3 regions of the Streptomyces sp. NPDC012827 genome follow, and region 2 is predicted to be linked to each of the others. Evidence: riboswitches for the same ligand, from Rfam matches in the RefSeq annotation. Region 2 holds a riboswitch; each other region holds the start of a gene.
The links. A riboswitch is a leader RNA that binds a small molecule or an ion and turns the genes downstream of it on or off. The one in region 2 is predicted to bind cyclic di-AMP.
Positions count from the first base shown of each region.

Region 1: another riboswitch for cyclic di-AMP. It lies ahead of ACFY60_RS25895 (transglycosylase family protein); the one in region 2 lies ahead of ACFY60_RS20700 (M23 family metallopeptidase).
Region 3: another riboswitch for cyclic di-AMP. It lies ahead of ACFY60_RS24545 (peptidoglycan DD-metalloendopeptidase family protein); the one in region 2 lies ahead of ACFY60_RS20700 (M23 family metallopeptidase).

Region 1 is NZ_JBIBBY010000012.1:251,849-262,021, reverse strand. It holds gene ACFY60_RS25925 (class I SAM-dependent methyltransferase) at 1-771, opposite strand, end outside; gene ACFY60_RS25920 (NAD(P)/FAD-dependent oxidoreductase) at 938-2,317, opposite strand; gene ACFY60_RS25915 (exopolyphosphatase) at 2,688-3,602, opposite strand; gene ACFY60_RS25910 (DUF501 domain-containing protein) at 3,599-4,144, opposite strand; gene ACFY60_RS25905 (septum formation initiator family protein) at 4,214-4,675, opposite strand; gene eno (phosphopyruvate hydratase) at 4,776-6,062, opposite strand; gene ACFY60_RS25895 (transglycosylase family protein) at 6,327-7,067, opposite strand; cyclic di-AMP (ydaO/yuaA leader) riboswitch at 7,071-7,244, opposite strand; gene ACFY60_RS25890 (transglycosylase family protein) at 7,504-8,571, opposite strand; gene ACFY60_RS25885 (cytochrome P450) at 8,733-10,040, opposite strand.
Region 2 is NZ_JBIBBY010000009.1:108,419-118,591, reverse strand. It holds gene ACFY60_RS20715 (GNAT family N-acetyltransferase) at 1-2,110, opposite strand, end outside; gene ACFY60_RS20710 (HPr family phosphocarrier protein) at 2,285-2,566, shown strand; gene ACFY60_RS20705 (GntR family transcriptional regulator) at 2,778-3,461, opposite strand; gene ACFY60_RS20700 (M23 family metallopeptidase) at 3,650-4,420, opposite strand; cyclic di-AMP (ydaO/yuaA leader) riboswitch at 4,431-4,595, opposite strand; gene ACFY60_RS20695 (M16 family metallopeptidase) at 4,807-6,204, opposite strand; gene ACFY60_RS20690 (M16 family metallopeptidase) at 6,201-7,547, opposite strand; gene ACFY60_RS20685 (DNA topoisomerase (ATP-hydrolyzing) subunit A) at 7,750-10,173, shown strand, end outside.
Region 3 is NZ_JBIBBY010000011.1:265,269-275,441, reverse strand. It holds gene ACFY60_RS24575 (STM4015 family protein) at 1-960, shown strand; gene ACFY60_RS24570 (STM4014 family protein) at 957-2,141, shown strand; gene ACFY60_RS24565 (STM4013/SEN3800 family hydrolase) at 2,182-3,000, shown strand; gene ACFY60_RS24560 (STM4012 family radical SAM protein) at 2,997-4,364, shown strand; gene ACFY60_RS24555 (STM4011 family radical SAM protein) at 4,374-5,246, shown strand; gene ACFY60_RS24550 (SGNH/GDSL hydrolase family protein) at 5,254-6,048, opposite strand; gene ACFY60_RS24545 (peptidoglycan DD-metalloendopeptidase family protein) at 6,224-7,189, opposite strand; cyclic di-AMP (ydaO/yuaA leader) riboswitch at 7,194-7,350, opposite strand; gene ACFY60_RS24540 (tyrosine-protein phosphatase) at 7,745-8,566, shown strand; gene ACFY60_RS24535 (DUF6126 family protein) at 8,592-8,747, opposite strand; gene ACFY60_RS24530 (helix-turn-helix domain-containing protein) at 8,843-9,472, opposite strand; gene ACFY60_RS24525 (aspartate aminotransferase family protein) at 9,546-10,173, opposite strand, start outside.

The sequences.
Region 1 (10,173 bases), on a different contig from region 2:
CCGGTAGTCCTGGACGCGGATCTCGACCCGGTCGGTGAGGCCCTCCTCGGCGACGCGCCTGCGGGCGAAGGCGGCCTGTTCGCGGGAGAGGGTGATGCCGACGACGCGGGCGCCGCACTCGCGGGCGGCGTGGAGGGCCATGGACCCCCAGCCGCAGCCCACGTCGAGCAGCCGGTCACCCTCACGGAGGTTCAGTTTGCGGGCGATCAGGTCGAGTTTGTCCCGCTGGGCGTCCTCCAGGGTGCCGCCCTCGGTCCAGTAGGCGCAGGAGTAGACCATGGAGGGACCGAGGACCAGTTCGTAGAAGTCGTTGCCCACGTCGTAGTGGTGGCTGACGGCCTGCTTGTCCCGGCGCTTGGTGTGGCGTCCGCCGGTGCGGCCGCGGATCTCCTCGGCGGGCGGCGGCGGGGGCGGCTGGGGCCCGGCGAGCCGGAGCAGGGTCCCCGCGGCGGCGCGCAGGCGGGGGTCACGGGCGGAGGCGAGGAGGCCCCGGCTCTCGCCGGTGCGCTCCCAGATCAGTCCGGCGAGCCGGTCCAGGACCTCGTACAGGTCGCCCTCGACGTCGACCTCGCCGGCCACCCAGGCGCGGGCCAGGCCGACTTCGCCCGGTTTCCAGATCATCCGGCGCAGCGCGCGACGGTCACGGAGGACCAGGACGGGACCGTCCGCGGGGCCGGATTCGCTGCCGTCCCAGGCCCGCACCCGTACCGGGAACGGCTCTCCCAGCAGGTCCTCGGCCACTCTCGTCAGCCGCGTCGCGGCGTCGGCCATGGTGCAACACCTCCGTGATCTCGTGCCCCAGAAATGCCTGTCACCAAGAGAACACCGTCCGTGGGCGTTCCCAGTCCCGGCGCAACGCAACGAGTCGGCAAAACACGCGAAGGGCCGTCCGCACCACGGATGGCGGACGGCCCTTCGGGGACGAGCGGGGTGCTGCTTACGAGGCCTTGGCCTTCTCCTGCGCCGGGGCGGCCGGCGCGGGGGCGGGCTTGGCCGCCTCGTAGAACTCCTCGCGCGGCGTCTCCATGGCGCCGAGCGAGACGACCTCGCGCTTGAGGAACATGCCGAGGGTCCAGTCGGCGAAGACGCGGATCTTGCGGTTCCAGGTCGGCATGGCCATGCCGTGGTAGCCACGGTGCATGTACCAGGCGAGCCGGCCCTTGAGCTTGATCTTCACCTTGCCCATGACGATCATCGCGACGCCCTTGTGCAGGCCGAGGCCGGCGACGGCGCCCTTGTTGGCGTGCGCGTACTCCTTCTGCGGGAAGCCGCGCATGCCCGCCACCACGTTGTCGCCGAGGACCTTGGCCTGGCGCAGGGCGTGCTGGGCGTTCGGCGGGCACCAGGCGTTCGGGTTGCCCGCGCGGCGGCCGACCATGTCGGGGACCTGGGCGTTGTCGCCCGCGGCCCACGCGTAGTCGAGACCGTTGATCTGGAGCTTCTCGTTGCAGTCGACGTGGCCGCGGGGGCCGAGCGGCAGACCGAAACGGGCGAGGGCCGGGTTCGGCTTGACGCCGGCGGTCCACACGATCGTGTTGGAGTCGACCTCGAGGCCGTTCTTCAGCACGACGTGGCCGTCGACGCAGGAGTCCATGGAGGTCTCGAGGTAGATCTCGATCCCGCGGCTCTCCAGGTGCTCCTTGCCGTACTGGCCGAGCTTGGGGCCGACCTCGGGAAGGATCTTGTCGGCCGCGTCGACCAGGACGAAGCGCATGTCCTCGCGCGACACGTTCTGGTAGTACTTCGCGGCGTCGCGGGCCATGTCCTCGACCTCGCCAATCGTCTCGGCACCGGCGAAGCCGCCGCCGACGAAGACGAAGGTCAGGGCCTTGCGGCGGACCTCCTCGTCGGTGGTCGAGTCGGCCTTGTCGAGCTGCTCGAGGACGTGGTTGCGCAGGCCGATGGCCTCCTCGATGCCCTTCATGCCGATGCCCTGCTCGGCGAGGCCGGGGATCGGGAAGGTACGGGAGACGGCGCCCATCGAGATGACCAGGTAGTCGAACGGCAGCTCGTACGCCTCGCCGACGAGCGGCGCGATCGTGGCGACCTTGCGGTCCTGGTCGATGGTGGTGACCCGACCGGTGAGCACCTCGGCTCCGCGAACGACGCGCCGCAGCGGGACGACGACGTGTCGCGGGGAGATGCTGCCGGCGGCGGCTTCGGGGAGGAAGGGCTGGTAGGTCATGTACGACCGCGGGTCGACGACCGTGACGGTCGCCTCGCCGAAGCGCATCTTCTTGAGGATGCGCCGAGCTGCGTACAGGCCTACGTACCCACCGCCTACTACGAGGATCCTGGGACGCTCCGTGGTGCTCATGCCATCGAGTATCCACCCCGCTGGAGGGGGGTGCTCGTGCGCCCCTTCACAAGGTCCGGGGGCACCTCTGCTACACTGCGCGGCTCACGTGACCCAGGTCATGGTGGTGCAAAGGAACCGCGTGGCCTTGGCGAACGTTGTTCACCCCTCGTGAACTGGTCCGGAGAGCCTCCGTTAACGCCGTACCGGCCCGCCCGTTCACGCGATGGAAACATCGAGCGAAGAGGGCGTTCCGCCTGCGAAAGGGCCCTGAGACGCCCCTCGGAGGGTCACAAGACCCTCCCGGGGCGCCATCAGGGCCCTTTTCCTTGTGAAGAACTTCACGAACCTTTTCCGACAGGCTGTCGCCGGACCCCTCCATAGGCGTCCGCTATGCCACGGATAGCGCGATCCCATCGAGAATGTCGTGCTCGCTGACCACGATTTCGCGGGCTCCGACCCGCTCGACGATCTCCCTCAGGACGAGGGCTCCGGCGATGATCACGTCCACCCGGCCGGGGTGGATGACGGGGATCGCGGCCCGCTCGTCGTGGGTGGAGGCGAGGAGCCGCTCGGCGACCTCCGCAACCTGGACCGCCGAGATCCGGGCGTGGTGGATCTTGGCGGAGTCGTACTCCGGAAGGCCCAGCGCGATGGCGGCGACCGTGGTGACCGACCCGGCGAGCCCGACGAGGGTCCCGGCGGAGCTGAGCGGCACCGTCTCGGCGGCCAGGTCGAGGGCGGCGCGGACGTCGGCGCGGACGGCCTCCACCTCCTCGGCGGTCGGCGGGTCGTGCCTGATGTGCCGCTCGGTCAGCCGGACGCACCCGATGTCGACCGAGCGGGCGGCTTCGACGTGCCGGTCGCCGGTGACGAACTCGGTGGAGCCGCCGCCGATGTCCACGACGAGGTACGTCTCCGCGCCCCGCAGCTCACCGGTGGCTCCGGTGAAGGAGAACTCGGCCTCCTGGTCGCCGGTGATGACCTCGGGTTCGACGCCCAGGATGTCCACGACCCCGCGGACGAACTCGTCGCGGTTCTCGGCGTCGCGGGAGGCGGAGGTGGCGACGAAGCGGATCCGTTCGGCGCCGAGCTCCCTGATGACCCCGGCGTACTCGCGGCAGGCGGCGAAGGTCCGCTCCAGCGCCTCGGGGGCGAGCCGGCCGGTCCGGTCGACGCCCTGACCGAGCCGGACGATCGTCATCCGCCGGTCCAGCTCGATCAGCTCACCCGTCTCCGGGTGCACGTCGGCGACGAGCAGGCGGATGGAGTTCGTACCGCAGTCGATTCCGGCGACCCGGGTCACGTCGTCTCCCCGCCCTTGTCCTCGTCCGCGCACGGGGTGACGCACGGGCCCTTCGCCCACCACTCCGGCAGCATCGCCAGCGCCTCGTCGCCGAAGGGATTGACGCCCGGGCCCGCCACGAGCGAGTGCCCGACCAGGACGTGCAGGCACTTGACCCGGTCGGGCATGCCGCCGGCGCTGGGGAAGCCCTCCAGGACCTCGATGGCGTCGCGGCGCGCGAGGTAGTCCTCGTGCGCGGCCCGGTAGGCGGCGGCGAGCTCGGGGTCGGTGGCGAGCCGGGCCTGCATCTCCTTCATGACCCCGTTGGCCTCCAGGGTGCCGATGGCCGAGGCCGCCCGGGGGCAGGTGAGGTAGTACGTGGTCGGGAAGGGGGTGCCGTCGGGGAGCCGGGGCGCGGTCTCGACGACGTCCGGGTTGCCGCACGGGCAGCGGTGCGCGATGGCGCGCAGGCCGCGCGGCGGGCGTCCGAGCTGCGCCTCGAAGGCGGCGACGTCCGCCTCGGTGGGCTCGGTGCGTTCGGTCTGCGGAGGGGGCGTTTCCATGTCTGCCTTGGTCGTCGGGGTCGTACGGGATCAAAGGGGGCGTACGGGTCGGTCGGCCGTACGGGTCGGTCAGGGGCGGTCGGCGCGGTCCACGCCGTCCCACAGGTTGTCGTACCAGGGGCGGTCCGCCGGGCCGTGGCCGCTGCGGGGCCGCGGCTCCGCGCCGGGGTCGTCGACGGTGAACCCGGTCTCGCCGGGCAGCACGTAGTGGAGGTGCTCGCGGGCGAGGCGGCGGACGTAGGCCGGGTCCTGGAGGCGGGCCTTCTCGTCCCGCAGCTCCTCGACCCGCCGGGCGGCCTCGGCGGCCTTCCGCTCCTGCTCGGCGATCTCGCCCTGCTGGGAGACGTAGCTCCTTATCGGATAGGCGAGCGCCACGACGAGGGAGCAGACGACGAGGGCGAGGAAGGCCGCGCGGCCGGTGAGCCGGGAACGGCGGGCCTGGCGGCGGCTCTGGGAGCGGTAGACGCGGGCGGCGGTCTGCTCACCGAGCAGCCTGATCCTGGTCGCGGTGGAGAACCGGTCCCGGGCCATGTGCGCGCCTCCCCTTCACGTGCGTACGTCCCCGCACACGGTACGGGACCGCATGCGGGGACGTACGGATACGGGCTGTGTCAGCCCTTGTGCCGGTGCCTCAGTTCGCCGGGCGGAACCGCGGGAACGCGCTGCGGCCGGCGTAGACCGCGGCGTCGTCCAGGATCTCCTCGATGCGCAGGAGCTGGTTGTACTTGGCGACGCGCTCGGAGCGGGCCGGGGCACCGGTCTTGATCTGGCCGCAGTTGGTGGCGACGGCCAGGTCGGCGATGGTGACGTCCTCGGTCTCGCCGGAGCGGTGGGACATCATGCACTTGAAGCCGTTGCGCTGGGCCAGCTCGACGGCGTCCAGGGTCTCGGTCAGCGAGCCGATCTGGTTGACCTTGACGAGCAGCGCGTTGGCGGCGCCCTCCTCGATGCCGCGGGCGAGGCGCTCCGGGTTGGTGACGAAGAGGTCGTCGCCGACCAGCTGGACGCGGGAGCCCAGCTTCTCGGTGATGGTCTTCCAGCCGTCCCAGTCGTCCTCGAACAGCGGGTCCTCGATGGAGACCAGCGGGTACGCGTCGACGAGCTCCGCGTAGTAGTCGGTCATCTCGGCGGCGGAGCGGGCCTTGCCCTCGAACTCGTAGGAGCCGTCCTTGTAGAACTCGGAGGCGGCGACGTCGAGCGCGAGCGCGATGTCCTTGCCGGGCGTGTAGCCGGCCTGCTTGATGGCCTCGAGGATGAGGTCGAGGGCCTCGCGGTTGGAGCCCAGGTTCGGGGCGAAGCCGCCCTCGTCGCCGAGGCCGGTGGAGAGGCCCTTGGTCTTCAGGACGGACTTGAGGGTGTGGTAGACCTCGGTGCCCCAGCGGAGGGCCTCGGAGAAGGACTCCGCGCCGATCGGGGCGATCATGAACTCCTGGATGTCCACGTTCGAGTCGGCGTGCGACCCGCCGTTCAGGATGTTCATCATCGGAACGGGCAGCAGGTGCGCGTTCGGGCCGCCCAGGTAGCGGAAGAGGGGGAGGTCGCTGGCCTCGGAGGCGGCGTGCGCGACGGCGAGGGAGACGCCGAGGATGGCGTTGGCGCCGAGCGAGGACTTGTCGGGGGTGGCGTCCAGGTCGAACATGGCCTGGTCGATCAGGCGCTGCTCGGTGGCGTCGTAGCCGACGAGCTCCGGGCCGATCTGCTCGATGACGGCCAGGACGGCCTTCTCGACGCCCTTGCCGAGGTAGCGGTTCTGGTCGCCGTCACGGAGCTCGAGGGCCTCGAACGCACCGGTGGAGGCACCGGACGGGACGGCAGCACGGCCGGTGCTGCCGTCGTCGAGGCCGACCTCGACCTCGACCGTGGGGTTGCCTCGGGAGTCCAGGATTTCCCGGGCTACGACGACGTCGATGGACGGCACGAGCATCTCCTTCTGGGATGTGACGCTAGGTGTGACGCATACGGCGCAAGGCTCGTTCGCCTTGCGACAAGAGCCTAACCGGCCCGGGGGCTCCGGCCCGCCGGGCGCCCGCCCCGTGGGACGAAAAAGGACCCGGGGGCATGCATCCCGGGACGAACCGCCCGCGGGTACTCATGGGTAACAGACGGAACCCCGGTCCGGCGTGCACGGGGGGCACGCCGGACCGGGGTGGTCACCGCGGGAGGTTCGTCAGGGCCGCGAGGCTCACTTCAGGTGGAGCTGCTGGCCCGGGTAGATGAGGTCGGCGTCCTCGACGACGTCCTGGTTGAGGTCGTAGAGGGTGGCCCAGCCGCCCTTGACGCCGTGCGCCTGGGCGATGGTGGCGAGGGTGTCACCGGCCGCGACCTTGTACTCGCCGTCACCCTTCTTGACCTTCTTGCCGGTCGGGGTGGTGACGGTCTTGCGGCGCTCCTGCGGAGCGGCCTGGGCGGTGACGCTCTTGGAGGTCTCGCGGGCGGTCGCCTTCGGAGCCGTGCGCTTGGTGCTGCGCGTGGTCGGCTGCTCGGAGCGGCGCTCGGGCGAGGTGGTGGTGCCGGTCGGCTTCTGGGTCTCGGTGGTGCCGCCGCTGTAGGTGGCGCGGGAGAGGCCGACGCCGCAGCTCGGCCAGGCGCCCTTGCCCTGGCCCGCGAGGACCTTCTCGGCGATGGCGATCTGCTGCGACTTCGAGGCCAGGTTGGCGGTGGAGGCGTAGGCGGTGCCGCCGTACGCGGCCCACGTGGAGGCCGAGAACTGCAGGCCGCCGTAGTAGCCGTTGCCCGTGTTGATGGACCAGTTGCCGCCGGACTCGCACTGGGCGACGCGGTCCCACTCGGAGGCGGTGGCGGCCGAGGCGGTGCCCGTGGCCATCAGCGGGGCGGCGACGGCGGCACCGGTGACGCCGACGAGCGTGACGACCTGGGTGGCCTTGGAGGGACGGCGGTGTTTGCCCTTGCCGGAAAACAGCATGGAGATTCTCCTCACCGACGCCTGCGAGGTGAGCTGTCGGGTTCGGGCCGAAGAGTTGCCCGGCCGCGTGTCCTAGCACGCGGCTTCACCCCAAGCCGAACGTCGGTCGTCCTTCTCGACGACCGGGGCCGGCACTTACCTTGGGTCCCCCGCTCCTGCCTACGGCGCTTACGCGACGACTGTTCCCATCGGCCGGCGGCAGGACTCGGCGTTCTCGGTCGACGGGGCCCGCGGTGGCGAGCGATGACGACCGTAGCCACACTCCTGCCGGAAGTTCAAAGGGGCGCATTGCGGAAATAACGCCCCTACCGTCCTTCCGGCGGAGGGTGTTTGCGCAGGTGAGAGGTCACGGAATCAAATCTTCCGCACAAGCCGCGCCAGTTGGGGCGAAGAGATCCATGTCTCACTTGAGCAGAACCGGACATTACCTCTCGAACTACCCGGCCGACGGCGCCGAACCGATCGTCAGATCAAGGCTCTGACCAGGCAGGATGAGGTCCGGATCGGTGCCCACCGTCCGCCGGTTGGCGTCATAGAGGGCGGTCCAGCCTCCGGGGAGTTGCCGCTCCTGCGCGATGACGGTCAGGTTGTCCCCGGGGCGCACCGTGTAGGCGTCCGAAGTGTCCTGACTGTCCGTTGCGTCCACTCCGGTCGGCGACGCATCGACGACCGGAGCCTTTGCCGGAGTTTCAGACTTCTTGTCCGTCGGTGCGGCATGACGACCTGCTTCGGCAGAAGTGTCCGTCTTGCCGGTTTCCTCCGGGGCGGCGTCACCCCGGTGCTTGCCGGTGCCGGGCGCGCTCGACGGAGCGTCACCTTCCGCCGTACGGGGCTTTTCGGGCGTTCCGGAGGTTCCGGGCGTGTCGGAGGTGCCGGGAGCCGTCGGCGCGCTCGGTGCGGCCGGGTGGGTGGAGGCACCCGGCGCGGCCGGGTGGGTGGAGGCGTCCGGGGCGGCGGTCGTCCCGGCCGCTCCCGGCGTCCGGGAGGCCGTGGGGGCGTCCGGGGCCGAGGAGGCCGCGGGAGCGCCGGAGGCCCGCGGTACGGGCACCGAGGAGGCCGGGGAGGACGGAGAGACCTGCGCGGCGGGCGAGGCGGGCGAGGCGGTCGGCGTGCCGGCCGTGCGGTTCGACTCCGGGGCGGGGCCCGTCTCCTCGGGCAGCGTGACGGCCGGCCCCGGGTTCACGCCCGGCGCCTTCCCGTCGTTGCCCAGCCCGGCGATCGGGGCGCAGGTGGCCCAGTCGGTCGCGCCCGAGGCGAGCGCCTTCTCGGCCACCACGATCTGCTGGGCGCGGCTGGCCAGGTCGGCGCTGGGGGCGTAGGCGAGCCCGCCGTGCCGCTCCCAGCTCTCCTGGGTGAACTGGAGCCCGCCGTACATCCCGTTGCCGAAGTTGGCACTCCACTGGCCGCCCGACTCGCACTCGGCCACCCGGTCCCAGGTGGCCGCGTCGGCGGCGGAGGCGGATCCGGTGGCGAGCAGCGGCAGCGCCATGGCGGATCCGGTCACGCCCGCCGCGACGACGAGAGCGGGGGCCTGACGGGGTCGACGGTGTCGTCCGTTCCCGGAGCGCATACGTACGCCTTTCGCGTGACGGCTGAAGACTGCCGCGAAACGTAGCGGCATTCGAACGTCCGTCACAAGTCGGTCGCCCCGCGATCACGTGAAGATCACACTTCTGACGAACCCTCAGCCGGAGCCACCCGTACGGAAGGGGTGAATTCCACCGGAAGCGTGCGCAAACCGCGCATGATGAGCCCGCCGCGCCACCGCAGTTCGGCCGGGTCGGCGGCGAGCCGCAGGTCCGGCAGCCGGGTCAGCAGGGCGGCCAGGGCCACCTGTCCCTCCAGGCGCGCGAGCGGCGCGCCGACGCAGTAGTGGATGCCGTGCCCGTACCCCAGGTGCTGGTTGTCCCGCCGCGCCAGGTCCAGGGTGTCCGGCTCCGTGAACCGTGCCGGGTCCCGGTCGGCGGCGGCCAGGACCACCAGGACCGGGTCGCCCGCCGGGATCGCCTGCCCGCCGATGCTCAGGTCCCGGGTCGCGTACCGCCAGGTCGCCAGCTCCACCGGCCCGTCGAACCGCAGCAGCTCCTCGACCCCCGTCTCCAGGAGTCCGGTCTCACCGGCCGCCAGGGAGGCCTGGAGCCGCTCGCGCTGCTCCGGGTGCCGCAGCAGCTGGTAGGTGCCGTTGCCGATGAGGTTGATGGTGGTTTCGAAACCGGCGAAAAGCAGGACGAAACACATGGCCGTGGCCTCGGCCTCGGTGAGGTGGTCGCCGTGGTCGCCGGCCCGGATGAGGCCGGAGATCAGGTCGTCGCCGAGGTCCTGCCGCTTGCGGTGGATCAGCTCGGCGAGGTAGCCCCGGATCTTCTTCACCGACCGGGCGACGCCGCCGCGCGGCCCGCCGCCGTGCCGGATCATCATCCCCGCCCAGTCCCGGAGGTCGTCCTGGTCCTCGGCGGGCACGCCCAGCAGGTCGCAGATGGCGTAGATGGGCAGGGGGAAGGCGAAGTCGTGGATGAGGTCCGCCTCCCCCTTCTCCGCGAAGCCGTCGATGAGCCGGTCGGTCAGCTCCCGCACGCGCGGGGCGAACTCCGCGACCCTGCGCGGGGTGAAGGCCTTGGAGACGAGCCGGCGCAGCCGGGTGTGGTCGGGCGGGTCGATGTTGAGCAGGTGCGTCATCAGCCCCGCGCTGCGCTCGCCCGGAATGCCGGTCTTGCCCGGTTCGGCGTGGTGGACGGGGTTCTTGGAGAGCCGCTGGTCGGCGAGGGCCTGCCGGGCGTCCGCGTACCGGGTGACGAGCCAGGCCTCGACCCCGCTGGGCAGCCGAGTCCGGTGAACGGGGGCGTGCTCCCGCAGCCAGGCGTAGGCCGGATACGGGTCGGTGGCGAACTCCCAGGTGAAGAGGGCGGGCGCCGGGGGCGGGACCTGGGGCGGTACGGCGGAGGGCTCGGGGGGCGGTACGGGGGTGCTGCTCACCCCCCGACCGTACCGCCCGCCCCGTCCGGCCTCCGGGGGCCCCGACCGTCCCCCGTCCCCTCCGGCCCCCGGGTCCCCGACCTGACGTATGAAGATCGCGCGGACCCCCGGTGAGGGCGGGTGGCCTAGATTC
Region 2 (10,173 bases):
CGGCCTCCGTCTCCCGCCGCCCGGCTGCCGGGGAAACCCCGTCCACCCGGGCGGCCCCTCCCGCGTGCGCCACCGGCCGCGCCGCGTGCAGGCCGGCGCCGGCGGCCGTACGGGAGGACGACCCCGCGCCGGCGGCCGCGCCCGTACGGGGTACGGCTGCCGCTCCCCCGCCGTCCGGGCGGCCCGGGGCCGGCGGGCGCGTGCTCGTGGCGGCGGCGAGGGCGTCCGCGAGGGCGCCCATCTCGACGTGGACGACGACCACCGGCTTGGCCGCGCCCGGGACGGAGGCGACGGCCTCGCGCAGGGCGGCGGCCAGGGTCTCGCCGTCGCCCGACTCGGTGGCGCCGTTCTCCCCCACCCAGGGGATCGCGGTCACGACGACCGCGTCGCTCGTCTCGTCCGCCAGCGCCGCCGCCAGCGCGTCCCGGAAGTCGGCCGGGCCCGCCGCGGTCGTCAGGTCGAGGGGCCGCATCGGGCGCAGCCCCTCCGTGAGGCAGGCGTCGTACGTGAGGAGGCCGAGGGACTCCGAGTTGCCGAGGATCGCCACCCGGGGCCCGGCGGGCAGCGGCTGGGCGGCGAGGAGGAGGCCCGCGTCGACGAGCTCGGTGACGGTGTCGACGCGGATCACCCCCGCCTGGCGCAGCAGCGCCGAGACGGTGGCGTGCGGGACGCGGGTGACCGGCACGCGGTGGCCGGGCGGGGCGCTGCCGCTGTGCCGGGCCCCCTTGACGACGACGACCGGCTTGACGGCGGCGGTGCGCCGGGCCAGCCGGGTGAACTTGCGGGGGTTGCCGATGGACTCCAGATAGAGGAGGACGACGTCGGTGCCGGGGTCGTCGTACCCGTGCTGGAGGAAGTCGTTCCCGGAGACGTCGGCGCGGTTGCCGGCGGAGATGAAGGAGGACAGGCCCGCGCCTCGCCGGTGGAGTCCGGCGAGGAGGGCGATCCCGATGGCGCCCGACTGGGCGAAGAGGCCGATCCGCCCGGCGGCAGGCATCTGGGGGGCGAGCGAGGCGTTGAGCCGGACGTCCTCGGCGGTGTTGATGATGCCGAAGGCGTTGGGGCCGATGATCCGCATCCCGTAGGAGCGGGCCTGGCGGACGAGGGCGCGCTGGCGCTCCCGGCCGGCCGGGCCGCTCTCGGCGTATCCGGCGGAGAGCACGACCAGGCCCCGGACGCCGTGCTCGCCGCAGTCGGCGACGGCCTCGGGGACCCGCTCGGCGGGGACGGCGACGATCGCGAGGTCGACCGGTTCGCCGACGGCGGCGACGGAGGGGTGGGCGGGGACGCCGTCGAGCCGGTCGGGCCCGTCGGTGAGCGCGGCGTTCACCGCGTACACCCGTCCGGTGAAACCGCTGTCGAGCAGATTGCGCAGGACGGTCCTGCCGACGCCGCCGGGGGTGCGTCCGGCGCCGACGACGGCGACGGACCGGGGGGCGAGGAGCCGCTGCACGGAGCGGGCCTCGGCGCGCTGCTCGCGGGCGCGCTGGACCGCGAGGGAGCGATCGGTGGGTTCGAGGTCGAGGTGGAGGCGGACGGAGCCGTCCTCGAAACTCCGCTTCTGGGTGTAGCCCGCGTCCGTGAAGACCTTGATCATCTTGGTGTTGGCGGGCAGGACCTCGGCGGCGAAGCGCCGGATGCCGCGCTCGCGCGCGACGGCCGCGATGTGTTCGAGGAGGGCGGAGGCGACCCCGCGCCCCTGGTGCGCGTCCTGGACGAGGAAGGCGACCTCGGCCTCGTCGGCGGGAGCGGAGGCGGGCAGTCCCTGGGCGTTGATGCGGTCGTAGCGCACGGTGGCGATGAACTCGCCGCCCACGGTCGCGGCGAGACCCACCCGGTCCACGAAGTCGTGGTGGGTGAAGCGGTGCACGTCCTTGGCGGAGAGCCGGGGGTAGGGCGCGAAGAAGCGGTAGTACTTCGACTCGTCCGAGACCTGCTCGTAGAAGCTGACCAGCCGGTCGGCGTCGGCGGCGGTGATGGGCCTGACGCGCGCGGTCCCGCCGTCGCGCAGGACCACGTCCGCCTCCCAGTGGTCCGGGTAGACGTGCTCCGGCGCTGCCGGTGGTGCCTGCCGTGCCGCCGCTTCCGGCTCTTCCGACGCGCTCTGCATGGGGCAAGCGTACGGCGGGGGTACGACAGTGGCACCGGTCGCGCGGCAGGGGTGTGCCGTGCAAGGTGGGGAGGGCCGGGCGGCGGCCCGCGCGGGGCCGGGCCCTGCGCGAGCACCGCGCATCCCGTGAGACACTGGTCTAGACAACCCGCTTGAGACTTGAAGGGCAACACCATGGCTGAGCGCCGCGTCAACGTCGGCTGGGCCGAGGGCCTGCACGCCCGCCCCGCGTCCATCTTCGTCCGTGCCGCCATGGCCTCCGGCGTTCCGGTGACGATCGCCAAGGCCGACGGCAACCCGGTGAACGCCGCGTCCATGCTCGCGGTGCTCGGCCTGGGCGCGCAGGGCGGCGAGGAGATCGTGCTCGCTTCGGACGCCGAGGGCGCCGAGGCCGCTCTGGACCGTCTCGCGAAGCTGGTGGCCGAGGGTCTCGAGGAGCTTCCCGAGACCGTCTGAGCCCGGCGCGGGTCCGCCCGCCGCTCAGCACGTGGCCGCGAAAGGGCCGGGGTCCGCTCATGGGCGCCCCGGCCCTTTCGCGTAGGCGCGCCCGTCCCCGCATCGCCTTCACCGCGGGGCGGACTGCACCGAATTCACTTCGTACCCGTGCCGCTTTTCGAGCAGCACAAAATACCCCCGCTTTTTCTTTTCTCTTTGTAGGGCACGCGTGTTAATTCCGCGCACTCGCCGTGTTGACGGCATGTTGCGGAAGCCTCACACGCCCCCGCGCCGGCCTTTTCAGCCGGTGCAGCGGCAGCGAGTGTTCCGCGTGCATCGCCGTCAGCGCGCGGGCCCGCTCGGCGTCCCCGCGCGCCACCGCGTCCACGATCGCGCCGTGCTCGGCCCAGGCCTCCACGGGCCGCTCCGGCTGCTCCACCACGTACATCCAGGCGATCTTGTGCCGCAGCTGGGTGAGCAGGGCGGCGAGGGCGGGTGAGCCGGAGGCCTGGGCGAGCGTCTCGTGGAACCAGCCGCCGAGCGGGCGCAGGTCCTCCCCCTGGCCCCGCCGGGCCCGCTCCTGCCCCAGTCTGACCAGGCCGCGCAGCACCTTCAGATGGGCCTCGGTGCGCCGCTGGGCCGCCCGGGCCGCGCCCAGCGGTTCGAGCAGCGCCCGGACGTCGAGCAGATCGGCCGCCTCCTGCTCGGTGGGCTCGGCGACATGGGCGCCGGCGTGACGGCGGCTGACGACGAAGCCCTCGGACTCCAGGGTCCGCAGGGCCTCGCGGACCGGGACGCGCGAGACGCCGTACCGGCCGGCGAGCTGTTCCTCCGTCAGCCGGCCGCCGGGCTCCAGAACGCCCGAGACGATGTCGTCCCGGATCGCCGTGCACACCGATTGCGCGGGAATGCGCATGTCCGACCTCCGCTTTGTTCCGCGCAGCGCTCGGCACCCTCGTGCCTTTCCGCGAATTCATTGCACGCGACTCTAGGGCAAGGGGCGGGAAATTCCGATGGCCGGGCCCCCTTCAGGGCATTCTTTTGGCCGAAGAAAAACCCCGGCTCGCGGGGAGCCGGGGCGGGTGGAGCTTTCGGTCGGGTGCCTCAGAGGGCGACACCACGGGCGCGCAGGTACGCGACCGGGTTGATGTCCGAGCCGTACTCGGCGCTGGTGCGGGCCTCGAAGTGGAGGTGCGGTCCGGTGGAGTTGCCGGTCGAGCCGGAGACGCCGATCTGCTCGCCGGGCTCGACGGTCTGGCCGACGTGGACCTCGATGGAGGCGAGGTGACCGTACTGGGTGTACGTGCCGTCGTTCATCCGGATGACGATGTTGTTGCCGTACGCGCCGCCCCAGCCGGCCTCGACGACCGTGCCGGCCCCGACGGAGACGACCCGGCTGCCGTAGGCGGCGTGGAAGTCGACACCGGAGTGGCTGCCGGAGGACCAGAGGGAGCCACCCGTCTTGTACCCGGTGGAGACGTACGAGCCGGCGACCGGGAGCTGGAAGGAGGCGAGGCGGCGGCGCTCGGCCTCGCGGGCGGCGCGCTCGCGGGCCTCGCGGATCTCCTGGGCGCGGGCCTCGGCCTTGCGCTTCGCCTCGGCGCGGGCCTTCTCCTTGGCGGCGGTCTCGAAGGCTTCCTGCTCCTGGGCGGCGACCTGCGCGTTGACGCGGTCGGCGAGCGAGTCCTCGGTGATGACGCGGGTGAGGCCGGTGTCCTCGGGAGAGCGCTCCTCCGTGTCGGCGGCGAGCGCCGGCGAGGCGAGGGTTCCGATGACGCCGGAGGTCGCGAGGGTGGCCGCGCCGGCGATGCCCACGCCGCGGCGCGCCATCCGGCTCGGAGCACGATGCTTCCCGGTGGCACGGGTGAACGCCAAGAGGACGGTCCTTTCCTTCCTTCTCGCCTACCGGGTTAGCTGACGGGTTCGGAGCAGGAAGGTCTCCTACGGGCCCCTCCGCGCGTGGCGAAGGCGTCCGATTCACCCCAGGGACTGCGTGCGGGTCCCCGGCTCCCCAGGCTCGCGCCTGACGGGGACTCGGCGATCGCTGTCCGATGCCGCGGGTGCGGCGCGTGCAACGGGCGGACAGCGCACATGACGCTATGCGTACGATCTTTCAATCGGCAAACAGACTCGGCTGTTTGTAAGACATGCCACAGGGCAGACGCGCACCCTTGCCCCCAATACGGACAAAGCGGAGGACCCTGACGTCCTGTGACATCAGGGTCCTCCGCCCGTTTCGCGGTCGGTCGACCGGTCGGCCGTCAGCCGGTCACGACGGTCACGTCACCGATGCCGAGGGCGCGTACGGGCTCCTCGATCTGTGCCGCGTCGCCCACCAGGACGGTGACGAGCCGGTCCACGGGGAAGGCGTTGACGACGGCGGCCGTGGCCTCGACCGTGCCGGTCTCGGCGAGCCGCGCGTACAACTGCGCCTGGTAGTCGTCCGGCAGGTGCTGCTCGACCTGGTCGGCCAGCGTGCCGGCGACGGAGGCGGCCGTCTCGTACTTGAGCGGCGCCACCCCCACCAGGTTCTGCACGGCCGTCTCACGCTCGGCGTCGGTGAGCCCCTCCGCGGCGAGCGTCCGCAGCACCTTCCACAGGTCGTCAAGTGCCGGGCCGGTGTTGGGGGTGTCGACGGAGCCGCTGATGGCGAGCATCGAGGCGCCGTTGCCCGCGGCGTCGGAACGGAGCACCTGCCCGAAGGCCCGCACGCCGTAGGTGTAGCCCTTCTCCTCGCGCAGGACGCGGTCCAGGCGGGAGGTGAGCGTGCCGCCGAGGCAGTACGTGCCGAGGACCTGGGCCGGCCACACGCCGGCGTGACGGTCCGGGCCGATCCGGCCGATGAGCAGCTGCGTCTGGACGGCGCCGGGGCGGTCCACGATGACGACCCGTCCCCTGTCGTCGGCGGTGATCGGCGGCATCGGGCGCGGCTCGGCCGGCTCACCGGTCCAGGCGCCCAGGGTCTCGGCGAGCACCTTGTCGAGGTCGACGTCGGTCAGGTCGCCGACGACCACGGCGGTGGCCGTGGAGGGCCGGACGTACGCCTCGAAGAAGGCGCGGACGGCGGCGGCGTCGATCGCGGCGACGGTCTCCTCCGTGCCCTGGCGCGGCCGGGAGACGCGCGAGTCGGCCGGGAAGAGTTCCTTGGAGAGCTGCTTGGCCGCCCGGCGGGACGGGTTGGCGGTCTCGTGCGGGATCTCGTCGAGGCGGTTGCGCACCAGGCGCTCGATCTCCGACTCCAGGAACGCCGGGGCGATCAGGGCCTCCGCGAGCAGGCCGAGCGCCTTGGGCAGCCGGGAGACGGGAACCTCCAGGGAGACCCGTACGCCCGGGTGGTCCGCGTGCGCGTCGAGAGTCGCGCCGCACCGCTCCAGCTCCGCCGCGAACTCCTCCGCGGTGTGCTCGGCGGTGCCCTCGGAGAGGGCGCGGGCCATGATGGTCGCCACGCCGTCGAGCCCGGCGGGCTCCGCGTCCAGCGGGGCCGCCAGGAAGACCTCCACGGCGACGACCTGCTGTCCGGGGCGGTGGCAGCGCAGGACGGTCAGGCCGTTGGAGAGCGTGCCCCGCTCCGGTGCCGGGAAGGCCCACGGCTTCGCCGTGCCGGCCGTCGGCCGCGGGTGGAATTCCATGCTGGTCAAAGACACGGCAGCGTCGCTCACTGGTCGGCTCCCTCTTCCTCGTCGCCGTCGTTCTCCTCGGTGCTCAGCGGCTCGTAGACGAGCACCGCGCGGTTGTCGGGGCGCAGCCGCGCCGCCGCGGCCTCCCGCACCTCCTCGGCGGTGACGGACAGCACCCGGTCCACCGCGGTGAGGGCGAGCTGCGGGTCGCCGAACAGGACGGCGTACCGGCACAGTTCGTCGGCGCGGCCGGCGACCGTGCCGAGCCGGTCGAGCCACTCGCGCTCCAGCTGGGCCTGGGCGCGCTCCATCTCCTCGGGCGTCGGCCCCTCGGCGGCGAAGCGGGCGAGCTCCTCGTCGACGGCGGCCTCGACGCGCGGCACCTCGACGCCGCCGGAGATCTTGACGTCCAGCCAGCCGAGCGAGGGTGCCCCGGCGAGCCGCAGCAGGCCGAAGCCGGCGGCGACGGCCGTACGGTCGCGGCGGACCAGCCGGTTGTGGAGGCGGGAGGACTCACCGCCGCCGAGGACGGTCAGGGCCAGGTCGGCCGCGTCGCACGCGCGCGTGCCGTCGTGCGGCAGCCGGTAGGCGGCCATCATCGCGCGCGCGGGGACGTCCTCGACGACGACTTCCCGAAGCTGCTCACCGATGATGTCGGGCAGCGAGCCGTCGCGCGGCGGCAGTTTCCCGTCGTGGGACGGGATGGAGCCGAAGTACTTCTCGATCCAGGCGAGGGTCCGCTCCGGGTCGATGTCGCCGACCACCGACAGCACCGCGTTGTTCGGCGCGTAGTACGTGCGGAAGAAGTTCCGCGCGTCCTCCAGGGTGGCCGCGTCCAGGTCGGCCATCGAGCCGATCGGGGTGTGGTGGTACGGGTGGCCCTCCGGGTAGGCCAGTGCCGTCAGCTTCTCGAAGGCGGTGCCGTAGGGCACGTTGTCGTACCGCTGGCGGCGCTCGTTCTTCACGACGTCCCGCTGGTTCTCCATCGACTCCTCGTCGAGGGCCGCGAGCAGCGAGCCCATGCGGTCGGCCTCCAGCCAGAGCGCCAGCTCCAGCTGGTGCGCGGGCATGGTCTCGAAGTAGTTGGTGCGCTCGAAGCTGGTCGTGCCGTTGAGCGAACCGCCCGCCCCCTGCACCAGCTCGAAGTGACCGTTGCCGTGGACCTGCTTCGACCCCTGGAACATCAGGTGCTCGAAGAGGTGGGCGAGGCCGGTGCGGCCCGGCACCTCGTGACGCGAGCCGACGTCGTACCAGAGGCAGACCGCGGCGACCGGGGTCAGGTGGTCCTCGGAGAGCACCACGCGCAGGCCGTTCGCCAGCCGGTGCTCGGTCGCTGTCAGGCCGCCGGAGCCGGCCTCGGCCGTGGCCGTGTGACCCATGGGCATGTACGTCCCTTCGATCGCGATGTGGAAAAGTCCTGCCACTGTATGCAAGCGCGCCGACACCTGGCGAAGTTCCCGGCCTCCCGCCATGTCCCTCGTCCGGGTCGCGGTCCGCGTTGTCGGTGGCACGGTCCACAATGGTCCGCGTCAGAACAACCTTGTTGGTGAAGCAATCCACCTTGTTGGTGAAGGAGCCGCAGCCGCGATGGCCCGCCGCAGCACGAAGACACCGCCGCCGGACGACGCGTACGAGGAGAGGATCCTCGACATCGACGTCGTCGACGAGATGCAGGGCTCCTTCCTCGAGTACGCGTACTCGGTGATCTACTCGCGCGCGCTGCCCGACGCCCGCGACGGCATGAAGCCCGTCCAGCGGCGCATCGTCTACCAGATGAACGAGATGGGGCTCCGTCCGGACCGCGGCTTCGTCAAGTGCGCGCGCGTCGTCGGCGAGGTCATGGGCAAGCTGCACCCGCACGGCGACGCCTCGATCTACGACGCGATGGTCCGCATGGCACAGCCCTTCTCCATGCGGCTCCCGCTCGTCGACGGCCACGGCAACTTCGGTTCCCTGGGCAACGACGACCCGCCGGCCGCGATGCGGTACACGGAGTCGCGGATGGCTCCGGCCGCGCTCCTGATGACCGAGTCGATCGAAGAGGACACGGTCGACTTCGCGCCGAACTACGACGGACAGGAGCGCGAACCGGTCGCGCTCCCCGCCGCCTACCCGAACCTGCTGGTCAACGGCGCCTCCGGCATCGCCGTCGGCATGGCGACGAACATGCCGCCGCACAACCTCGGGGAGGTCGTCGCGGCGGCCCGCCATCTGATCCGCCACCCGAACGCGGACCTCGAGACCCTGATGCGGTACGTGCCCGGCCCGGACCTGCCGACCGGCGGCCGGATCGTCGGCCTGGCCGGCATCAAGGACGCCTACGAGTCGGGCCGCGGCACGTTCAAGATCCGTGCCACGGCGACGGTCGAGAACGTCACCGCGCGCCGCAAGGGCATCGTCGTGACCGAGCTGCCGTTCTCGGTGGGCCCCGAGAAGGTCATCGCCAAGATCAAGGACCTGGTCGGGTCGAAGAAGCTCCAGGGCATCGCCGACGTCAAGGACCTCACCGACCGGGCCCACGGCCTGCGCCTCGTCATCGAGGTCAAGAACGGTTTCGTGCCCGAGGCCGTCCTGGAGCAGCTCTACAAGCTGACGCCGATGGAGGAGTCCTTCGGCATCAACAACGTGGCCCTGGTCGACGGGCAGCCGCTGACGCTCGGCCTCAAGGAGCTCCTGGAGGTCTACCTCGACCACCGCTTCGAGGTGGTGCGGCGCCGCTCCGAGTTCCGCCGCGGCAAGAAGCGCGACCGGCTCCACCTGGTCGAGGGCCTGCTCGTCGCGCTTCTCGACATCGACGAGGTCATCCGCCTGATCCGGCAGAGCGAGAACTCCGCGCAGGCGAAGGAGCGCCTCATCGAGCACTTCTCGCTGAGCGAGGTCCAGACGCAGTACATCCTGGACACCCCGCTGCGCCGGCTCACCAAGTTCGACCGCCTGGAGCTGGAGTCCGAGCGCGACCGGCTCACCGGCGAGATCGACGAGCTGACCGGGATCCTGGAGTCCGACGCCGAGCTGCGCAAGCTGGTCTCCTCGGAACTGGCGTCGGTCGCCAAGAAGTTCGCCACCGACCGCCGCACGGTCCTGCTGGAGTCGGCGGGCGCTCCGGCCACGACGGTCTCCCTGGAGGTCGCGGACGACCCCTGCCGGGTGCTGCTCTCGTCGACGGGCCTGCTGGCCCGCACGGTGACCGAGGAGCTGCCGCCGACGGTGGAGGGCAGGCGCGCCAAGCACGATGTGATCGTCTCGGCGGTCGCTGCGACCCAGCGCGGCGACATCGGCGTGGTCACCTCGGCCGGACGGCTGCTGCGGCTCGCGGTGATCGACCTGCCGCAGCTGCCCGACACGGCCACCGCCCCGAACCTGGCGGGCGGTGCGCCGCTGGCCGAATTCGTCTCCCTGGAGCCCGGGGAGACGGTGGTCTGTCTGACGACGCTCGAAGAGGCCTCGCCGGGCCTGGCGATCGGCACGCTCCAGGGCGTGGTCAAGCGGGTGGTGCCGGACTACCCGGCGAACAAGGACGAGCTGGAGGTCATCACCCTCAAGGAGGGCGACCGGATCGTCGGCGCGACCGAGCTGCGGACGGGCGAGGAGGACCTGGTCTTCATCACCTCCGACGCCCAGCTGCTGCGCTACCCGGCCTCCCAGGTACGGCCGCAGGGCCGGCCGGCCGGCGGCATGGCGGGCGTCAAGCTGTCTGCGGGCGCCGAGGTGATCTCCTTCACCGCGGTGGACCCGGCGGCCGACGCCGTGGTCTTCACGGTCGCGGGCGCCACCGGCACCCTGGAGCCCGCCTCCGGTACGTCGGCGAAGGTGACGCCCTTCGACCAGTACCCGCGCAAGGGCCGGGCGACCGGCGGCGTGCGCTGCCAGCGGTTCCTGAAGGGGGAGGACGTCCTGGTCCTGGCCTGGGCGGGCGCCACCCCGGCCCGCGCCGCCCAGCGCAACGGCACCCCGGTGGAGCTGCCCGAGCCGGACCCGCGCCGCGACGGCTCGGGCACGCCGCTCGCCAAG
Region 3 (10,173 bases), on a different contig from region 2:
ATGACCATTGGGGTCCACCTGCAGGAGTTCCACGGCCTGCCCGTGTTCGACTTCCCGGACGCGGACGCCGTGGGCGGCCTGCCCGACGCGGCCTCGGTGGCCTGGCGCGTGTCGTCACCCACGTACGGGGAGCCCGGGGACGAGAGTTGGGAGCCGCGGTTCCGGCGCTTCCTGGCGACGGTCGACGCCTCCCGTGTCCGGGCACTGGTGGTCGGCGGCTGGGACGAGCCCTACGAGACCTCCTCCGCCGCCGTCGTCACCTCGCTGATCGGTGCCAACAACCGGCTGACGGACCTTCGGGCGGTCTTCCTCGCCGACATGACCTTCGAGGACTGCGAGATCTCCTGGATCGTCCAGTCCGACGTGACCCCGCTGCTCGCCGCCTATCCGGCGCTGCGCGAGCTCGGGGTGCGGGGCGGGACCGGCCTGGGCTTCCCCGCCGTCCGGCACACGGGCCTGCGCAGGCTGGTGGTGGAGACCGGCGGCCTCGGCGCGGAGGTGGTGCGTGGGATCGCCGCCTCGGACCTGCCCGCCCTGGAGGATCTGGAACTCTGGCTGGGCACCGACGAGTACGGCGGCGACAGCACGCCCGAGGACCTGACCCCCCTTCTGTCCGGTGCCGCCTTCCCGGCGCTGCGCCGCCTCGCCCTGCGCAACAGCGTGATCCAGGACCGGGTGGCGGCGGCCGTGGCGGGCGCACCGGTGGTGGCCCGCCTGGAGCGGCTGGACCTGTCCATGGGTGTGCTCACCGACGAGGGCGCGCGGGCCCTTCTGGAAGGGCAGCCGCTGACCCACCTCACGCATCTGGACCTCTCGCACCACTACGTCTCCGCGCAGCTGTGCGAGCGGCTCAACGCCGCCCTCGCCCCGCACGGCGTGACGGTCGACCTCGGTGACGCCCAGGAGCCGGAGGACGACGGGGACGGCGACGTCTGGCGCTACGTCGCGGTCGCCGAGTGAACCCGGGCCCGCGCCCCCGCGGGGCCGCCCTGGCCGTGGTCGGTGATCCGGCCGGCCGCCGTGTCGCGTTCCTCCAGGACGCGCTGCGGTCCGCCGGGCTCCCCGGGGCGCGGGTCGTGTCCTGGCCGGAGGTGCTGCGCGGCGGGGCGCGGTTCGCGGCCGGCGAGACCGTGCGGATCGACTCGCCCGGGGAGGAGCCGGAGACCGACCGGCTGCTGCGCGGGACGGACGACCCGACGCGGGTGGAGGGCACCGGGCTCTGGTACGCCCGGTTCACCGCCGCCGTGGCGGGCCTCGCCCGGGAGGCCGCCGCGGCCGGTGCCGCGCTCGTCGACGACCCGGCCGAACTCGCCGTCCTGTTCGACAAGCGGCTGAGCCACGCCCGGCTGGCGGCGGCGGGCGTGCCCGTGCCGCCGTCGCCCACCTCGGGCCCGTCGGCGCCCGCCGTGCGCGGCTGGGCGGACGTCCGCGCGCTGACCGCCCGCGACGGCCTGCGCCGGTTCTTCGTCAAGCTCGCGCACGGCTCCTCGGCCTCCGGGGTCCTCGCGGTCGAGACGGACGGCAGCGGGCGGCGGGTGCAGGCCACCACCTCCGTGGAGCGGGCGCCCTGCGGGCGGCTCCACAACTCGCTGCGGGTGCGGCGCTACACGGACGAGCGGGAGGTGGGCGCGATCGTGGACGCGCTCGCCCCGGACGGTCTGCACGTGGAGCGCTGGCTGCCGAAGGCCACGCAGCGGGGGCGGGCGGCCGATCTGCGGGTCGTGGTGGTCGACGGCCGGGCCACGCACGCCGTCGTCCGCACCAGCCGCTTCCCCCTGACCAACCTTCACCTGGGCGGGGCCCGGGGGGATCTGGACGAGGTCCGGGCCGCGATCACGGCGGCCGGGGGCCGCTGGACGGACGCGCTCGGGGTGTGCGAGCGGGCCGCCGGGGCCTTCCCCGGCACCCGGTGCGTGGGGGTGGACCTGCTGCCCGCGACGGGCTGGCGCCGCTTCGCGGTCGGCGAGGTGAACGCCTTCGGAGACCTGCTGCCGGGGCTGACGGGCCTGCCGGGCGGCGGCGCCGAGGGCCTCGACACGTACGCCGCGCAGGTCGCCACCCTCACCCGCCCCCGCACCCCCGCCCGTACCGCCGCCCTTCCCCTCCCTCCTCCCGCCGACGTCGTGACGAGCACCGCATGAGCACCACCACAGGAACGAGCACCGCGTGAACCAGCCCGACATGAACGCGATCGTCGGCAGCCACGATCTGCTCCTGGTCACCCTCGACACCCTCCGGTACGACGTGGCGGCCGAGCTGGCCGCCGCCGGCCGGCTGCCGAACCTGGCCCGGCACCTGCCCGGCGGGCGGTGGGAGCGCCGGCACGCGCCCGGCAGCTTCACCTACGCCTCGCACCAGGCGATCTTCGCCGGTTTCCTGCCGACCCCCGCGTCCCCGGGGCCGCATCCCCGGCTGTTCGCCGCCCGGTTCGCGGGCAGCGAGTCGACCGCCGGGGGCACCTACGTCCACGACACCCCCGACTTCGTGTCGGCGCTGGCCCACGAGGGCTACCGGACGGTGTGCGTCGGCGGGGTGGGCTTCTTCAACAAGCAGCCGCCGCTGGGTTCCGTGCTCCCCGGTCTGTTCCAGGAGAGCCACTGGGAGCCTTCCTTCGGCGTCGCCTCGCCCACCTCCTTCGCCTCCCAGGTCACGCGGGCCGAGGAGGTCGTCGCCGCGCTCCCCCGCGACCGGCGCCTCTTCCTCTTCGTGAACGTCTCCGCCCTGCACCAGCCGAACTGGTTCCACCTGCCGGGGGCGACCCGCGAGGACGGGGACTCCCGGGCCACGCACGCGGCCGCCCTGGAGTACGTGGACGCGCACATCGGGCGCCTCTTCGCCGCGATGAGCAGCCGCCGGGACTGCTTCGCGATCGTCTGTTCCGACCACGGCACGGCGTACGGGGAGGACGGTCACACCGGCCACCGGATCGGCCACGAGGTCGTCTGGACGGTGCCGTACGCGCAGTTCGTGCTCCCGGGCCCGGAGCGGGAGGCGGCGTGAACGGCCCGGTGACCCTTCTCCCCGACGACGACGCCGGCGGCGTCCCGCGCCCGTACCGCAGCTACGTCTACGCCTATCCGCACAAGACCGCCTACCGTGCGCTCCCCGACCGTCCCGCGCTCGCCTCCCTCTGGGCGCGGGAGCCCAAGGACGCCCTCTCGCTCTACGCCCACGTCCCCTTCTGCGAGGTCCGCTGCGGCTTCTGCAACCTCTTCACCCGGATCGGCGCCCCGGACGAGCTGTCCACCCGCTATCTCGACGCCCTGGAGCGGCAGGCGACGGCGGTGCGCGAGGCGCTCGGCGAGGGTTCCGTGCGGTTCACGACGGCCGCGTTCGGGGGCGGGACGCCGACCTTCCTGACCGCCGGTGAGCTGGAGCGGCTCTGCGACATCGCGGAGGAGCGCATGGGCGCGGACCTGCGGGCGGTACCGCTCTCGGTGGAGACCTCGCCCACCACGGCGACCGCCGACCGTCTCGCGGTCCTCGCCGGGCGGGGCGCGAGCCGGCTGAGCATCGGGGTGCAGAGCTTCGTGGAGGCGGAGGCCCGGGCGGCGGTGCGGCCGCAGCGCCGGGCGGACGTCGAGGCGGCGCTGGGCCGCATCCGGGACACCGGTGTGCCGGTCCTCAACATCGACCTGATCTACGGCATCGACGGCCAGACCGAGGCGTCCTGGCGGGTCTCCCTGGACGCCGCGCTCGCCTGGCGGCCGGAGGAGCTGTACCTGTACCCGCTGTACGTGCGTCCGCTCACCGGCCTCGGCCGTCTCCAGGACCCGGCCGCCGCCGACCGGGAGTGGGACGGGCAGCGCCTGCGCCTCTACCGCCAGGGCCGGGACCATCTCCTGGCCCACGGCTACGAGCAGGTGTCGATGCGCATGTTCCGGCGGTCGGACGCCGGCCCGGTGGGCCCCGGTGACCACGCCTGCCAGACCGACGGCATGATCGGCCTGGGCTGCGGGGCCCGCTCGTACACCTCCTCGCTCCATTACTCCTTCGACTACGCCGTCGACATGCGGCAGGTGCGCGGGATCATCGATCGCTACACGGAGACCCGGGACTTCTCCCGGGCCGAGGTCGGCCGCCGGGTGGACGGCGACGAGGCCCGGCGCCGGCACCTGCTGCAGTCGCTGCTCCAGGCGGAGGGCATGCCGCTCGCCGGGTACGAGGAGCGGTTCGGCACCTCCCCCTTCGAGGACTTCGGGGCCGAGCTGGCCCGGTTCGAACGGCTGGGCTGGCTGGACGCGGAAGCGCCCGGAGGGCTGCTGCGCCTGTCGCCGGAGGGCCTGGCGTACTCCGACGGGCTGGGTCCGGTCCTCTTCTCCCCCGCCGTGCGGGCCGCCATGGCCGCCTACGAGCCGAAGTAGGGGCGGGGTGTGGATCTGACGCTGCTCTACCGGGGGCCGCTCGCCTCCTGCGACTTCGACTGCCCGTACTGCCCGTTCGCCAAGCGGCGCGACAGCCCCGAGCGGCTGCGGGCCGACCGGGCGGCCCTGGAGCGGTTCACCGGGTGGGTGGCGGAGCAGCGGGGCGACCGGCTGCGGATCCTGTTCACCCCGTGGGGCGAGGGGCTGGTGCGCTCCTGGTACCGGCGGGCGCTCGTGGAGCTGTCGCGGCTGCCGCACGTCGAACGGGTGGCCATCCAGACGAACCTGAGCTGCCGCACCGACTGGCTGGCGGAGGCCGACCGGGACACGGTGGCGCTGTGGTGCACGTACCACCCGGGGCAGACGCCGTACGACCGGTTCCTCGGCAAGTGCCGTGACCTCGCCGGGCGGGGGGTGCGTTTCAGCGTCGGGGTGGTCGGGCTGCCGGCGCACCGCGAGGAGGCACGGCGGCTGCGCGCGGACCTGCCGCCGCACGTCTACTTGTGGGTGAACGCGGCCGAGGGGTACGCGTACACCGACGCGGAGGCCGGTGCCTGGGCGGAGATCGATCCCCTGTTCCCGTACAGCAGGCATCCGCACCGCTCGGGCGGCCTGCCGTGCCGCACCGGCGAGTCGGTGGTGTCGGTGGACGGCGAGGGGACGGTGCGGCGCTGCCACTTCGTCAGGGCCGAGCTGGGCAATCTGTACGACGGTTCGTACCGTGCCGCGCTGCGGCCGCGTGTCTGTCCCCTCGCCGTCTGCGACTGCCACATCGGTTACGTCCACCTGGAGACGCTGCCGCTGTACGACGTGTTCGCGGGCGGGGTCCTGGAGCGGATCCCCACCGGTTTCCCCGCCCTCCCCCGGATTCCGGGGGCATGAAACCCGGCTACAGGGGCATGAGGTCGGGGCGCTTGGCCTCCACGTGGTCGCCCGAGCTCTCGCCGCGCAGCCGCCGCCCGATCCAGGGGACCAGGTACTGCTTGGCCCAGTGGATGTCGTCGCGGCGTACCTCGAGGGTGCCGCGCGGGGGCACCGGCGGCCACGGCTGGTCCGGGTCGGCGGGCACCGGCAGGCCGAGGACCTGGGCGGCGCGCAGGGCGACCCGGGTGTGGCCGTCGGGCGAGAGGTGCAGGCGGTCGCTGTCCCAGGCGCGCCGGTCCTGGACGGAGCGCAGCGACCACAGGTCGAGGACCGGGCAGCCGTAGCGGTCCGCGATGGCCCGGACGTGCGCGGTGTAGGTGGCGATCTTGCCGCGCAGGTGCCGGAGCACGGGCACGTCGCGGGTGTCGAAGCCGGTGGTCACCATGACCGTGCCGACGGAGGAGGTGAGGTCGGCGACGGCGCGCTCGAAGCGCGCGGCCACGTCGTCGGGGTCGGTGCCGGGGCGGATGATGTCGTTGCCGCCGGCGCAGAAGGTCACCAGGTCGGGGGCGAGTTCCTTCGCCCGCGGGACCTGTTCCGCGACGATCTGGTCGAGAAGGCGCCCCCGTACGGCCAGGTTGGCGTAGCGGAAGTCCTCGGGTTCCGGCAGCTGGTCGGCGAGGAGGACCGCGAACCGGTCCGCCCAGCCGATGTACGTCCCGCCGGGGCCGGGGTCTCCGACGCCCTCGGTGAAGCTGTCACCGATCGCCGCGTACGACCCGAATGCGTTCTTGTCTGTTGATCTCGAATCGTCTGCCACGGGAGCACATCCTTCCTTCCGGGATGTGACCTACGCGACCGTAAGGAGGGGTTGACGGCGGGTGACATATGCCACCGATAAAGATTTCCCCAAGACCGGAACAAACCGGTGGCCCGGCACAGGAGTGCCGGGCCACCGCGGAGCCTGATCGCGCGCGCTTCTCGAGCGCGGCGGGTCAGAGGGAGACGCCGTGCTGGCGGAGGTAGGCCAGCGGGTCGATGTCGGAGCCGTAGCTGGGCGAGGTCCGGATCTCGAAGTGCAGGTGCGGGCCGGTGGAGTTGCCGGTCGAGCCGGAGAGGCCGATCTGCTGGCCGCCGCTGACGGACTGGCCGGCGGAGACGGCCAGGGAGGAGAGGTGGGCGTACTGCGAGTAGTTGCCGTCGGCGTGCTGGATGACGACCTCGTTGCCGTAGGCACCGCTCCACCCGGCGGAGACGACCGTACCGGCGCCGACGGCGCGGACGGTGGTGCCGGAGGAGGCGATGAAGTCGGCACCGGTGTGGTAGCCGGAGGACCACATGGAGCCGGAGGCGCGGTACGGGGTGGAGACGCCACCGGCGACCGGGGCGACCCAGCCGGAGGAGGCCGTGGAGCTGCCGGTGGACGGCGCCGCGGTGGAGGTGGTGGCCGGGGCGGAGGCGCGCTCGCTGCTCCGGGAGGCGCGGGACTGCTCCTTCTTCGGGGCGGCCTTGCGCTCGGTCTTCGGGGCGGCCTTGCGCTCCGCCTTGGGAGCGGCCTTCGGCGCGGCGGCGTTCTCGCCGTTCAGCGTCAGCTTCATCCCGGGCAGGATCAGGGACGGGTCCTCGCCGACGACCTGGCGGTTGTCCGCGTACAGCTCCTGCCAGCCGCCCTCGACACCCTGCTCGGTGGCGATCTTGGACAGGTAGTCGCCGCTGACGACGGAGTACGTCCTCGGCGCGGCCTTCTTCGCGGCGGGCGCGGCCTGGGCGGTCTGCGCCACCTGCGCGGCGGCCACGGCGTGGGTCTGGACGGCGGCGGCCGGGGCGGCCTGCTCGGCGGCGTGGGCGCCGGTCGCGCCCAGGAGCGGAAGCGCGACGACGGCGCCTCCGGTGCCGGCGGCGACGAAACCGCGGGTGAGGGAATTGATCTTCGGTCGGCGGTGCTTACCCTTCGCGGGCATGGCGAATTCCTCTCCGGCGCCTGCGAGGTGAGCTGTCGGGTTCGGACTGGAGATGTCCGGCCGCGTGTCCACGCGACTTCACCCCGAGCCGTCCTGCGTCGCGGGACCGGCGTACTTCCTGGGTCCCCCGCTCCTGCCACGCGAGTGGGCTGGGTATGAATTCCGGTCGGTGGCAGGATTCGGCGGTCCGACCGGAGTGACGGTGACGCTAGACGAGGGGGGTCGGCGGGAACAAGCCGTTCTTTTTCCACGGCATTCACCTCCGGCGTTCTCCGCCGGAATTCCGGTCACCCTCCGTGGACCACGGACCCTCGATCCCCCTTTCGCACAGGGCAATTGCTCCGGGCGGGCGGCCACGATGCGTCACCTCTATGACCCTGCTCACGCACGACAACCCATCTCGCCTGCAACCGGCGCGAGTTACCCGCAATGCCTCAATTCGGACAGATCCCTCATTCCTGTCCGAGGGGGTGCGTCAGGCGGGGTCCTCCCTGGATGATTGCGCCAGAAACCCCACGCGTGTCGGCCACCGAACGCCTACTTCCAGGAGCATCCGTGACGCAGCAGCTGCCGCAGATCCCGCCCACCGCGGCGGACGAGCCCCGGCTCACCGGGGTCCGCAACTTCCGGGACGTGGGCGGCCTGCCGACGGCCGACGGGCGCGCCGTGCGCCCCGGTCGCCTCTTCCGCAGCGGCCACCTCGCCCACGCGACCGAGGAGGACGCCGTCTTCCTCGCCTCACTGGGCCTGCACACGGTCTTCGACTTCCGCAACGAGGCCGACCGGCGGGTGGAGGGCCCGGACGTCGAGCTGCCCGGCGTGCGGAACGTGAACATACCCCTGAACGACCCGGCCGACGGCAAGGAGTTCTGGAAGCTCGTCCGGGGCGGGGACCTCGCGCAGCTCCGGGAGATCCTGGGCGACGGCAAGGCCGCCGCCCGGATGTCCGATTCGTACCGGAAGATGATTGTCGAGCGGACGGCGGAGCACAGCAGGATCCTGCATTCCATGGCCGAGGAGAGCGTTCCGGCACTGATGCACTGCGCGGCGGGCAAGGACCGCGCCGGGCTGTCGATCGCGATCACCCTGCTCGCCCTCGGCGTCGAGCGGGAGGCCATCGAGGCGGACTACGCGTTGTCGAACGACCCGCACCGCCGCTACAAGGTGCGCCGCAGCTCCACCGCCCCGGACGCGATGTCGCCGGAGGTGATGGAGCTGCTGAGCCCGCTGTTCGACGCGCGGGTGGAGTACCTGCGGGCGGCGTTCGAGACGATCGACGCGACCTGGGGCTCGACGGAGGCCTATCTCACCCAGGGCCTGGGGCTGTCCGCCCGGACCCGCGAGCTGCTGCGGGAACGCCTGCTCACGGAGGCGTGACCCGACCGGCCCCGGCACGCCGCGCTCACTGGTTCCGGCCGCCGAACAGGAACAGCAGGTAGAGGAAGCCGGCGAAGAGGTGCCCCGCGATCAGATAGGCGAAGAGGCGGAGCACCAGCCCCTTGGGGAACTTACCGCCGCCGCGTTCCTCGCCGGTCACCGGTGCGGACTTGTCGGACATATCGGTCCTTTCCTGAGGAATCGTCACAGGTTCCTCGTCAGGGTCGGGTCGTCGCCGGTCGTCGCGGAGTCGCCCGCGCGGGCCGGCGGGGGGCGTCAGCGGAGGTGCGGACTTCCGTCGCCGAGGCAGAGTTCGGCGACGGGACTCTGCATCAGGGTGTGGACGAAGAGCAGCTCGGCGCCGGATCGGGTGGCGGCGCCGATGCGGTGCGGGGTCAGCGAGTCGAAGTGCGCGCTGTCACCCGGATCGAGGACGTGCACGGTCTCGCCGAGCGCGAGCCGCACCCGCCCCTCCAGGACGTGGATCCACTCCTCCCCCGGGTGGACCCGCACGATGTCGGCCCGGGTGGCGTGGGGGACGTGGACCCGCAGGGCCTGGAGGGCGCGCCCGGCGCCGCCCGCCTGGCGGTAGATCCAGCCGTCCGCCTCGACCGGCTCGGAGCGTCCGGCCCGGACGACGGGGTCGTGCTCGGGCGGCGCCTCGCCGAGGAGGGCCGAGACCGTCGTACCGTAGGTACGGGCCAGGGCGAGGAGCATCGGCAGCGAGGGCTGCCGGTTCCCCGTCTCCAGGCGCGAGAGGTGGGCCGGGGAGAGCCCGGCACGCTGCGCCGCGGCCTCCAGGGTGAGCCCGCGGCGGCGGCGCAGGGCCCGCAGCTGGGGGGCGACGTCGGGGACGGCGCCGGGCGGGGCGGGGTCCGGGGAGTCTCCCCCGGGGGCGTGGTCCATGCGTCCATTGCGCCAGGATCGTGCCTCCGAGGCAACTTTCTTGCCCCGGAGGCAAAATCCATGCCGCCGCCGCTCAGCGCTGGGCGACCGCCTGCTGTACGAGTGTCCTCCCGAAGTCCCACATCAGCCCGCCGCCCCCGTGGGCCTCGTCCATGACCGCCGTGAACGCCGTGACGAAGCGGTCCACGTCGGCCTCGTCGACGACCAGCGGCGGGATCAGTTTGATCACCTCCAGGTGGTCGCCGGAGACCTGGGTGAGGATCCGGTGCCGCTGGAGCAGCGGGACGACCACCATCTGGGCGAAGAGTCCCTTGCGGGCCGCCTGGAGCATCGCCCAGCGCCCCCGCAGCCCCAGCGAGGTGGGCCGGCCGAACTCGATGCCGATCATCAGTCCGCGGCCGCGGACCTCGTGGAGGAGCTCGTACCGCGGGACGAGCTCCCTGAGCCGCCCGAGGAGCAGGTCCCCGATCCGCCGGACGTGGGCGATCGTGCCCTCGCTCTCCATCACCGAGAGGACCGCGAGCCCGGCGGCCATGGCCTGGGCGTTGGAGCCGAAGCTCGCCGAGTGGACCAGGACCCGGTCCATGGAGGAGTAGACCTTCTTGAAGATCCAGTCCTTGCCGAGGGTGGCCCCCACCGGCACGTAGCCGCCGGAGAGCGCCTTGGCGACGCAGACCAGATCGGGTTCGACACCCTCCTCG